DNA from 2 places in the Bordetella genomosp. 13 genome. Region 1 is predicted to be linked to the other one. Evidence: riboswitches for the same ligand, from Rfam matches in the RefSeq annotation. Region 1 holds a riboswitch; the other holds the start of a gene.
The links. Region 1 has a riboswitch for glycine ahead of gcvT (glycine cleavage system aminomethyltransferase GcvT). Riboswitches for the same ligand answer to the same signal wherever they lie in the genome.

Region 1 (5,623 bases):
CGGCTCCGGCGGCGTGGGCAGCGGCCCGCACCTGGCCGGCGAGCTGTTCAAGCAACTGACGGGCGCGGACATCCTGCACGTGCCGTATCGCGGCTCCGGTCCCGCGCTGCAGGATCTGCTCGGTGGCCAGATCCAGATGCTGATCACCGCCGCGCCGACCGTGGCGCCCTTCATCAGCGAAGGCCGGCTGCGGGCCCTGGCGGTAGCGCGCAATGAACGCATCAAGGCCCTGCCCAACGTGCCGACCGCCAAGGAAGCGGGCCTGGCAGGCTTCGAGATCAGCAACTGGTTCGGCCTGGCCGCGCCGCTGGACACGCCGCAGCCGGTCCTGGACGCCATCGCCCAGGGGGTGAATCGGGCTTTGAAGGACAGCGATTTCCTCGCCAGCCTGGACACCGCGGGCGCGGTGCCGCTGGGCGGCACCTCGAGCGCGGCCCGCGAGCACGTGTCGCAGGAAACCAGGCGCTGGAGCGCGATGCTGCAGGCCAACGCCGCGCAGGGCGCCAAGCGCTGACGACAACGCAGGGCGGGCGCGGCCGAGGCGGGCGTGCCCGATGAATCGCCATACCCGTGGCAGCTACAAAGGAAGGCAATGAAAATCAAGCGTATCGTCCCGCTGCACGTGGGCCAGTTCATGTATGCCCGGATCGAAACCGATTCCGGCCTGGTGGGCATCGGCGAGGCCGGCACCTGGGGCCATCTGCAGGCCGCGGGCGCCGCCATCCAGCGCTTCGCCGAATACCTGGAAGGCAAGCCGGCCTTCGACATCGAGCATCACTGGAACGTGATGCATCGCTTCAGCTACTTCCAGGGGCTGGCGATCAACGCGGCGATCTCGGCGATCGACATCGCGCTGTGGGACATCAAGGGCCAGGCGCTCGGCGTGCCGATCTACGAACTGCTGGGCGGCGCGGTGCGCAAGAAGGCACGCATCTATGGCCATGTCTACGAAAGCTCGATCGAGAAGATCCTGGTCGAATGCCAGGCCAAGATGGATGCCGGCTTCAACGCGTTCGGCCATCTCAATCCTTTCCTGGACGAGGGCAACGACCAGGTGTGGTTCAAGACCCATATCAAGAAGATGCGCGACGCCATCGACAACGTGCATCGCATACGCGAGGTGGTGGGCGATCGCGTGGACCTGCTGATCGAATTGCACCGCCGCCTGACGCCGCCCGAAGCCGTGACCTTCACCAACGCGATCGAGGACACGCATCCCATGTTCGTCGAGGATCCCATCCGACCCGAGGGGCCCGACGCCATGGCTCGCGTGGCCGACAAGATCAACGTGCCCATCGCCACCGGCGAACGCTTCGCCACCATCTACGAGTTCCAGGCGCTGCTGGCGCGCAACGCCGTCGAGTTCGCGCGGGTGGACCTGTGCCTGTGCGGCGGCATCACGGGCGGGCGCAAGGTGGCCGCCATGGCCGAGGCTCATCACGTGCAGATCGTGCCGCACAACCCGTTGTCGCCGATCGGGCTTGCCGCCTGCCTGCAACTGGCGGCGGCGGTTCCCAACTTCGCCATTCAGGAATACGCTACGGGCTTCGAGGCCGGCATCTTCGAATCGCGGCCGGAGCACCTGGGCAGTGACGTCGTCGACGAGGTGCCGCGGCCCGACCAGGGGTTCGTCGACATTCCCAGTCGTCCCGGCCTCGGGATGGCGCTGGTACCGGATGCGCAGCAACGGCGTCCGCCGCTGTCCAAGCCGATCTCGATGCGTCCGCATTTCGACGGCTTCGTCATCGACCAATAGCCGGCAGCGGCAGCGGCTGCGGCGTGCCGGACCTGCGGGCGGCACGCCGCTTGCTGAGAAGCGGCATACCGGTTGTATGCTTTATTGAAAATGACTATCATTAACAATAAAGCGTATGACTTTGGCAACCCAGGAATTGCCGATGAACACCCACAGCCGCCACCGCGTACGACCCGCCGCCACCAGCGTCAGCATCTGGACGCTTACCGTGCTCGTCGCATGTCTCGCCATGCACCAGCTGTGGGCGTACTTCGCGGTGCGCACGCCCGCCGTGTCCGACGCGCTGCTGGGCGGAATGGTGGCGGCCGCCGCCACCGCGCTGGGCACGCTGCCCGTGGTGTTCTCGCAGACGCTCTCCGAGAAGGTGCAGGACATCATGTTCGGCTTCGGCGCGGGGGTGATGCTTGCCGCCTGTGCCTTCTCGCTCGTGGTGCCGGGCGTGGCCGCCGCCGAAGCGCTGGGACACGGCGCCTGGACGTCGGCGGGCATCGTGGGCGTGGCGGTGCTGCTGGGCGGAGCCGCGCTGCTGCTGGCCGACCGCGTGCTGCCGCACGAGCATTTCATCAAGGGCAAAGAGGGCGGCCGCGACCGCGCCGACTCAAAGAAACTGCGCCGGACGTGGCTGTTCGTCTTCGCCATCATCCTGCACAACGTGCCCGAAGGGTTGGCGATCGGGGTGAGCTTCGTCGGCAACGACGCGTTGCGCGGCACGGCGCTCGCCACGGGCATCGCCATCCAGGACGTGCCCGAAGGCCTGGTGGTGGCGGTGGCGCTGATGGCCGCCGGCTATGGGCGCGCGACGGCCGTGGCCATCGGCATGCTGTCGGGCCTGGTCGAGCCGCTGGGCGCGGTGCTGGGCGCCGCCATCGCGGGTTGGTCGGCCGCCATGCTGCCATGGGGCCTCGGATTCGCCGCGGGCGCCATGCTGTTCGTGATCAGCCACGAGATCATCCCCGAGTCGCACCGCAAGGGTCACGAGGTCGCCGCCACCTGCGGGCTGATGATCGGCTTCGTGCTGATGATGATCCTGGACACCGTGCTCGGATAAAGCCGCCGATGCGGCTGCGGCTCACCCGAGGCTGACGCCGCGTGAGTTCTGACTCGGTGCTCCGGACTCCGCGCGGGCACGAGGCGAAGCCACGGCCTACCGTGGCGCCCGCGGCGGCGGCGCCACGTCCCCGCTTTGCGGCGCCCGGCTTTCGGGGTATGCTTGCCGCGCTGTCACGCATGTTGCGGGAGAGAGCCGCTTTGTCGGCCGCCGAAGGCGCAATTCGCCCGGAATCGCTCAGGTAACCCATACCGCAACTGCATCGTCCGCGGCGCCCATCGCGCCGCACCGAAACAGCACTCTGGAGAGACCTGGTGCCCGCCCGGCGCTTCGCGCAGGCAGGCCACCCAGGCGCCGAAGGTGCAAACCCGCCGCCGCGGGGCAACTCTCAGGCAAAAGGACAGAGGGGCGGAAGAATCGGCCGATCGCCGGGGCTTTCGCTTCGCATCGGCATCGCGCAATCCCTTGCGGCGCCGCTGCCGCTGGAGTCTCTCCGCATGTCCGCACCTCTGCAACGCACCCCGCTCTACGACGAACACCTCGCCGCCGGCGCCCGCATGGTCGATTTCGGCGGCTGGGAAATGCCGCTGTCGTACGGCTCGCAGATCGAAGAGCACCACGCCGTGCGCCGCGCCGCCGGCATGTTCGACGTCTCGCACATGCTGAACGTGGACGTCGCCGGTCCCGACGCGCGCGCCTTCCTGCAGCGCCTGGTCGCCAACGACGTGGCCAAGCTGACCGTGCCGGGCAAGGCGCTGTACAGCTGCATGCTGAACCCGCAGGGCGGCGTCATCGATGACCTCATCGTCTATTTCTTCGCCGCCGACAAATGGCGCGTCGTGGTCAACGCCGGCACCGCCGACAAGGACGTCGCGTGGATGCGTCGCGTTGCCACGTCGGGCAGGTTCGACGTGACCATCGCGCCGCGCCGCGACCTGGCCATGGTGGCGGTGCAGGGCCCCGAGGCACGAGCCAAGGTATGGGCCGCGCGCCCCGACTGGCGCGCCTCCTCCGAACCGCTGGGCCCGTTCTCCGCGGCCCTGCCGGGCGACGACACGCTGGTGGCCCGCACGGGCTACACCGGCGAAGACGGCTTCGAGATCGTGTTGCCGGCCGCCGAAGTGGTCGCGCTGTGGCGCAACCTGGCCGCGCAGGGCGTGCGGCCCTGCGGCCTGGGCGCGCGCGACACGCTGCGCCTGGAGGCCGGCATGAACCTGTATGGCCAGGACATGGACGAGCTGATCCAGCCCGACCAGGCTGGCCTGTCGTGGACCGTGTCGCTGAAAGATCCGGCGCGCCGCTTCATCGGCCGCGATGCCCTGGAACAGCACGCCACGCCGGCCGCCTTCCTGGGCCTGAAGCTGCAGGAACGCGGCGTGATGCGTGCCCACATGACCGTGCGCACCGCGCAGGGCGACGGAGAAATCACCAGCGGCACCATGTCGCCCACGCTGGGCGTTTCCGTGGGCTTCGCACGCCTGCCCGCCGGCGTGCAGCCGGGCGACCAGGCGCAGGTCGACATCCGCGGCAAATGGGTGCCCGCTCTGGTCTGCAAGCTGCCCTTCGTGCGTCACGGCAAAGCCGTCGAACACTCGTAAACTCGTGCTTCCGGCCCGCCGGGGCCGGAAGGCGCGCAATCCCTTTCCCGTATCGCAGCACCCAGCCCAGGAGTTTCCATGAGTCTGCCCACCGATCGCAAGTACACCGCGTCCCATGAATGGGTCAAAGCCGAAGGCGACGTGTTCGTCGTCGGCATCACCGACAACGCCCAGGACCAGCTCGGCGACCTGGTCTTCGTCGGCGAAGTGGAAGTCGGCGCCAAGCTCAAGGCCGGCGACAAGGCCGGCGTGGTCGAGTCCGTCAAGGCCGCTTCCGACATCTACACGCCGGTGTCCGGCGAGATCGTCGCGTTCAACGACGAGCTGGACGCCAATCCCGCGCTGATCAACGAGTCCGCCTATTCGGCCTGGATCTTCAAGGTCAAGCCGGACAACGCCACAGACCTCGACGGCCTGCTGGACGCCGCCGGCTACGAGGCCTCCAACGGCTGAGTCCGCGGCCGCGCGGGCGTCATGCCGCGCGGCCCGTCTTCGGCACGCCGCAGCCGCGGCGGGCCATCGTTCTTCGAGATTGCTTCATGTCGCGCGCCCTAGACACCCATACCGATTTCATTCCCCGCCACATCGGCCCCTCCGACGAGGACCAGGCCAGCATGCTTGCCGTGGTCGGCAGCGCCAGCCTGGACGACCTGATCGCCGAGGTGGTGCCGCCGCGCATCCGCAGCGGCGAACCGCTGGACCTGCCGGCCTCGCGCAGCGAGACCGACGTGCTGGCCGAGCTCAAGCGCATCGCCGGCCGCAACAAGGTCTATCGCAACTACATCGGCCAGGGCTACTACGGCACGCACGTGCCGAACGTCGTGCTGCGCAACATTCTCGAGAACCCCGCCTGGTACACGGCCTATACGCCCTACCAGCCCGAGATCTCGCAGGGCCGTCTCGAGGCCCTGCTGAATTACCAGACCATGGTCGCCGACCTGACCGGGCTGGACATCTCCAACGCCTCGCTGCTGGACGAGGGCACCGCCGCCGCCGAAGCCATGACGCTGGCGCGCCGCGGCGCCAAGGCGCAAAGCCCGGTGTTCTTCGTGTCGCAGCACTGCCATCCGCAAACCATCGAGGTCGTGCGCACGCGCGCCATCGGCCTGGACATCGAAGTGGTGGTGGGCGACGAGGCGCAGGGCCTGCCCGAGTGCTTCGGCGTGCTGCTGCAGTATCCGCACAGCCTGGGTTCGCTGGCCGACTACCGCGCGCTGGCTG
Region 2 (5,623 bases), 1.2 Mb from region 1:
CGCCGCCCCTATGGCCCTTCGAACCCGCATGCCTGGGATGCCGAGCTGCGAGACTTCGCCGAAGGCGTGCGCGCCGTCGGCACGGTGCGCGGACGTCCGCAACTGGTGGAGGACGATCCATGGGCCACGCCCGGCGTAGCCATCGAGCGGCTGCGCCAGCACATACGAACCGGCATGCGCGAGGCGATGCAAGGTCATCGCTACGGCCCGGTGCTGATCGCGCTGGCCATCGGCGACCAGGCCGGCGTGGCGCGGGAAGACTGGCAGGTCTTCAATCGCACCGGCATCACGCATCTGGTCTCGATCAGCGGCATGCACGTCACCATGATGGCCGCGGCGGGCGGGCTGCTGGCCACCTGGCTATGGCGGCGGGTGCGCTGGCGCGGCGTCGGACTGGCCGAATACCTGCCCGCCCAACTGGCCGGCGGCGTCGCCGCGCTGGTGGTGGCGCTGGCCTATTGCCTGCTGGCGGGCTGGGGCGTGCCGGCGCGCCGTACATTCTTCATGCTGGCAGTGGTGGCGCTGGCGGGCCTGTCGCGGCTGCCGCTGGGCGCGTCGCGCGTGCTGCTGCTGGCGGGCGGCTGCGTGGTGGCACTGGATCCGTGGGCGCTGCTGGCGCCGGGCTTCTGGCTGTCGTTCGGCGCGGTGGCGGTGCTGATGCGCGTGGCCGAGAACCACAGGCCGCCGCCGCGCGGCCCGCGCGAGCGGGTGAGGGCGACACTGCGCGAGTTCGTGCGGGTGCAAGGGGCCATCACCCTGGCCTTGACGCCGCTGCTGGCGTTCCTGATGCACCAGGTGTCGCTGGCTTCGCCGCTTGCCAATGCCATCGCCATCCCCATCGTGGGCACGGTGGTCACGCAGCTGGCCCTGCTGTGCGGCGCGCTGGCCGCGATACCGGGCGCGCAGCCGGCGGCGTGGCTGGCGGGATGGATAGGGCATGCGTTGTTCGCCGCGGTGATGGTGCCCGTGGCCTGGATCGGGCAGGCCGACTGGGCTGCGCTGGACGTGGCCGCCGCGCCATGGCCTCTGATGATGCTGGCGCTGGCGGGATGCGTGTGGGCGCTGCAGGCGCCGGGCTGGCCGCTGCGGCACCTGGGCTGGCTGTGCGCGCTGCCCCTGCTGTGCTGGCGTCCCGAGCGGCCGCCGCCCGGCGACTGGCGCATGACGGCGCTGGACGTGGGGCAGGGCACCGCCATCGTCGTCGAGACCGCCACGCGCGTGCTGGTGTACGACGCTGGGCCGCGCCGCCACGACGGCACCGATGCCGCCGAGCGCGTACTGGTGCCGTACCTGCATGCGCGCGGCGTGCGCGCGTTGGACGCCTTGGTCATCTCGCATGCCGACCTGGACCATGCCGGCGGCTTGCGCAGCGTGCTGGCCGCCATGCCGGTGGCCGTGTCGTATGCCTCGTTCGACATCAGCGCGCACCTGCGGCGCGAGGGCGCGAAGCGGCCCGACGGCTGGAATGAGGCGCCACCCATGCCGCATGACATGCAAGCCTGCGAAGCCGGCATGGAATGGAAAGTCGATGAAGTGACGTTCCGCTTCGTGCATCCGCCCGCGGCCGGCGGTCGCGGCGGTGTCCGCGCCGCTGCCCGCGCCAGCGACGACAACGCCCGCAGCTGCGTGCTGCTGGTCCAGGGACGCACGCACGCCATGCTGCTGCCGGGCGACGCCGGCACGGCGCAAGAGGCGTTGTATGCGGCCGAGCTGCCGTCGCTGGACCTGGTGGCGGCGCCGCATCACGGATCGAACACGTCTTCCGGCAATGCGCTGGTGCGGGCGGCCGAGGGCGCGCACGTCATCGTGCAGGCGGGGCACCTGAATCGCTTCCGACATCCGGCCGCGGCGGTCGTGGCGCGCTGGCGCGCGGCCGGCGCGACGTTGTGGCGCACGGATCTGCAGGGCGCGATCCTGGCCCGGTCGTCGCCCGACGGCCTGCGCGTGTGGGCGCAGCGCGACGCCGCGCGGCGCTACTGGCATGCGCCGCTTGACGAGCGCGCAGAGGCTAGCGCAGGTCCGCCTGGATGAGACCGACCACCTGCGCCGCGGTCGCGCCCGACAGGGTCCAGCCCAGGTGGCCGTGCCCGGTGTTGTAGTACACGCCCGGCCTGCGCCCGCGGCGCACGCGCGGCATCATGTCGGGCATCATGGGGCGCAGCCCCGCCCACGGCACCACGCGCGAGGTGTCGATGGAAAAGTTCGCGCGCGCCCAGCGCACCAGCGGGGCGATGCGGTCGGCGCGGATGTCCAGGTTGTGGCCATTGAACTCCGCGGTGCCCGCGACGCGGAACCGGTCCTCGCCCAGCCGTGACGTGACGATTTTCGCGCGTTCGTCCAGCAGGCTGGTCCAGGGTGCGTCGTGCACGCTCTGCGCGTCGTTCAGGTGCACCGTGATCGAATAGCCCTTGACTGGGTACACATTCAGCCGATCGCCGGCCATGGCCGCCAGGCCACGACTGCCGACGCCGCCGCAGATGACCACGGCATCGGCGTCCAGGCGTTCGGCATCCCCCGCCGGCTGGTCGGTGCCGGCGTCCAGCGGCAAGACGTCGACCTGCACGCCTCGGCCGGCGAAGCGCAGGGCATGGGTCTCGTGGCCATACAGGAAGCGCACGCCATGCCGCTTGCACGCATCGGCCAGGCCGCGCGTGAACTTGTGGATGTCGCCGGTGGCATCGGACGGCGTGTAGTAGCCGCCGAAGTACGTCCCGGTCAATGCCGGTTCGATCCGCCGAATCTCGTCGGGCGTGACCGCGCGCCGCTCCAGCCCGCCTTGGCTGAGCAGCGTATTGCCCCGGCCCGCTGCTTCGAAGCTCTCTCGGTCATGATAGAAATGCAGGATGCCGCGCCTCTCCAGGTCGAAGGCGATGCCTTCCTGCTCGGCCATGGCGAACAGGTGGCGGCGCGCCTCGATAGCCATCTGCGCGGTCGCGATCGTGTTGTGACGATACTTCCGCATGGCCCACAGGAACTCGGCGAGCCAGCTGTACTTGTGCCAGGATGGCGTGGGGTTCAGCAGCAGGGGCGCGTCCTTGCGGAACATCCAGCGCAGGCCCTTGGCCAACGTGGCGGGGTGGTTCCAGACTTCGGCGTTGCAGGCCGACAGCTGGCCGCCATTGGCGAACGATGTGTCCATGGCGGCGTACAGGCGGCGGTCGATGACGCTGACATCGTGGCCTGCCTGCCGGAGCAGATAGGCGGTCGTGACGCCGGTGATGCCGGCGCCGATCACGGCGATATGGGACATTTCTGTACCTTGACGAAAAGAAGGGCGGTGGCCCGTTGGCCATCGCGCCCCATCTGTCTTGGTACCTGAGAGCTTGAACCGCGTCGCGCGGTATCCCCTTCGGTGGACGCGATGCGTCTCTCTCCAGATCGTCTGGCCCGCGCAGTCCTTTTGCCTGAGAGTTTCCGGGGCGGTTGCTCCGTCGGCGCCAGCGGCATCGCTGGACTCTTCTGCGCGGCCTTGATACGACCCGTGCAGCATATCGAAAGGGCTTGGAGCGCGGCAAGTCTTTTCTGCCACGGCGCATGCGCAAGCGCGTGCGGATTGATGAGGAAAACTCAATGCTGGTCTATGAAAACCTCGTCTTGCCCCGCGCGCGCCGACGCTACCATTTCATGCATGGCACGGTCCCGTGCGGCCACTTCGAAGCGTGGACGGCCCCGCCCGAATTCCCCCATGCCCAGCCTCTTATCCATGCAACCCAGAGCCCGGGCGTACCGGGTCGAACCAAGGTGAAATCATGCTCGACAAGTACCTGCCCAACAGGCTGATGCGCGCCGGCGCGCTGCCCGCCCTGTTGCTCATCGCCGCGTTCGCGTCCCAGGCGGCCGCCCAGCCGGCGGCATTTCCCGCGCCCGGCCGCCCGATCCACCTCGTGTCGCCCAGCCCGCCCGGCGGCGGCACGGACACCACGGCCCGGCTGCTGGCCGCCAAGGTGTCGCAATCCACGGGCTGGCAGTTCGTGATCGAGAACCGGCCCGGCGCCGGCAACATGATCGGCCTGGTCTATGGCGCGCGCGCCGCGCCCGACGGCCACACGATAGTCCTGGGCGAGACGAGCAACCTGGTGTCCGCGAAGTACCTGTACAGCAAGCTGCAGATCGACCCCGAAACCGACGTGGCGCCCGTCGCCCTGGTCGGCACCGGAACGCTGGCGTTGGTGGTGTCCACCAGCAAGCCCTACCAGTCCATCGCGGATGTCGTGGCGGCCGCCCGGCAGTCCGAGTTGACGTATGCGACCTCGGGCAACGGAACGGTGGGCCACCTGGTGTCGGCCAGCTGGGCCAGGCAGAGCGGCGCGAAGCTGGTGCACGTGCCGTACAAGGGCGCCGGTCCGGCCATGACAGACCTGCTCGGCGGCCAGGTCGACATCTACTTTTCGTCGCTGTCGGCGGCCGCGCCGCTGATCAAATCCGGCAAGCTGCGCGCGCTGGCCGTGACTTCCGCCCAACGCAACGCCGATTTTCCGCAGGTGCCCACGCTGGCCGAGGCCGGGTTCCCGGGGCTGGACTACTACGTGTTCTACGGTGTCGTCGCGCCGGCCGGGACGCCGCCCGAGACCATCGGCACGTTGAATCGCGAGATCAACCGGACGCTTGCGACGCCGGAGATGAAAAAGGAACTGGCGGACAAGGGCGTGGAAGTGCGGATCACCGGCACGCCGGCCGAGTTCGATGCCTTCCTGGCCGCGGAGCGCGCGAAGTGGCGCAAGGTCATCCAGGAGACGGGCGTCACCATCGACTGACGCGGCGCGGCGGATCAGGCGTCGGAGCGGCAGGTGGCGACGAAGGCGTCCATGACGGCCGAGATCCTGCGGTTGCCTTCGTCCGTCCGCCGCCATGCCAGTGCGATCTGCCGGTGCGGCGCGTGCCTGCCCAGGTCGACTTCCTGGACGCCGTAGGCTGCCGCCAGCGGCCGGCGTGGCCGAGGGATGACCGTGACGCCCATGCCCAACGACACCAGCGACACCAGGGCGTCCATGGACCTCAGCTCCATGCGGAACGCCGCGCCGGGCACGATGCTGCGCACGTGGCGCGCCGCGACTTGGCCGCCGGGCAGGCCGGTATCGTAGGCGACCCAGCCGTGGGCCTTGACCAGGGCCTGCGGGCTGCGTTCCGCGGCGCCGGGAGGCGCGAGCATGACGTAGGGTTGCCGCACGAGGTCGCCCCAGGCCAGGCGGCTGGAGCCGCCGCCGCCGGGACGCACCACGAGCGCGACGTCGATCCTGCCGGCCCGCAGTTCCTTGAGGATTTCGTTGGTGTCGTTCAGCGGAGGAATCTTGACGTCGAGCTTGGGATGCCGTTGTTGCAGCGTCAGCAGCGCCTGGGGCAGCAGGTCGCTCTGCATGCTGGTGATGGCGCCCAGCCGCAGCCTGCCTTCGATGGCGATCGAGGGCCGCGTGCGCAGCGAGGCGATCGTGTCCGCAAACTCGTCGGCCGCGGCGGCGATCTGCAGCGCGAAGGGCGTGGGCTTGATGACGCGTGTGCTGCGGTCGAACAGCGGCTGTCCGAAGAACTGCTCGAGCTGCTTGACCTGCAGGCTGACGGCGCTGGGGCTGCATCCCACCGCTTCGCCGGCGGCGGTGAAGCTGCCGTGGACGAGGATGGCGCGCAG

Region 2: linked by a shared signal. The riboswitch ahead of CAL15_RS09250 (D-amino acid dehydrogenase) and the one ahead of gcvT (glycine cleavage system aminomethyltransferase GcvT) in region 1 are both predicted to bind glycine.

Annotation. Positions count from the first base shown of each region.
Region 1 is NZ_CP021111.1:882,867-888,489, forward strand. It holds gene CAL15_RS04130 (Bug family tripartite tricarboxylate transporter substrate binding protein) at 1-514, shown strand, start outside; gene CAL15_RS04135 (mandelate racemase/muconate lactonizing enzyme family protein) at 593-1,756, shown strand; gene CAL15_RS04140 (ZIP family metal transporter) at 1,899-2,804, shown strand; glycine riboswitch at 2,980-3,068, shown strand; glycine riboswitch at 3,096-3,218, shown strand; gene gcvT (glycine cleavage system aminomethyltransferase GcvT) at 3,302-4,402, shown strand; gene gcvH (glycine cleavage system protein GcvH) at 4,481-4,855, shown strand; gene gcvP (aminomethyl-transferring glycine dehydrogenase) at 4,942-5,623, shown strand, end outside.
Region 2 is NZ_CP021111.1:2,047,801-2,053,423, reverse strand. It holds gene CAL15_RS09255 (DNA internalization-related competence protein ComEC/Rec2) at 1-2,031, shown strand, start outside; gene CAL15_RS09250 (D-amino acid dehydrogenase) at 2,009-3,250, opposite strand; glycine riboswitch at 3,302-3,379, opposite strand; glycine riboswitch at 3,383-3,472, opposite strand; gene CAL15_RS09245 (Bug family tripartite tricarboxylate transporter substrate binding protein) at 3,750-4,754, shown strand; gene CAL15_RS09240 (LysR family transcriptional regulator) at 4,769-5,623, opposite strand, start outside.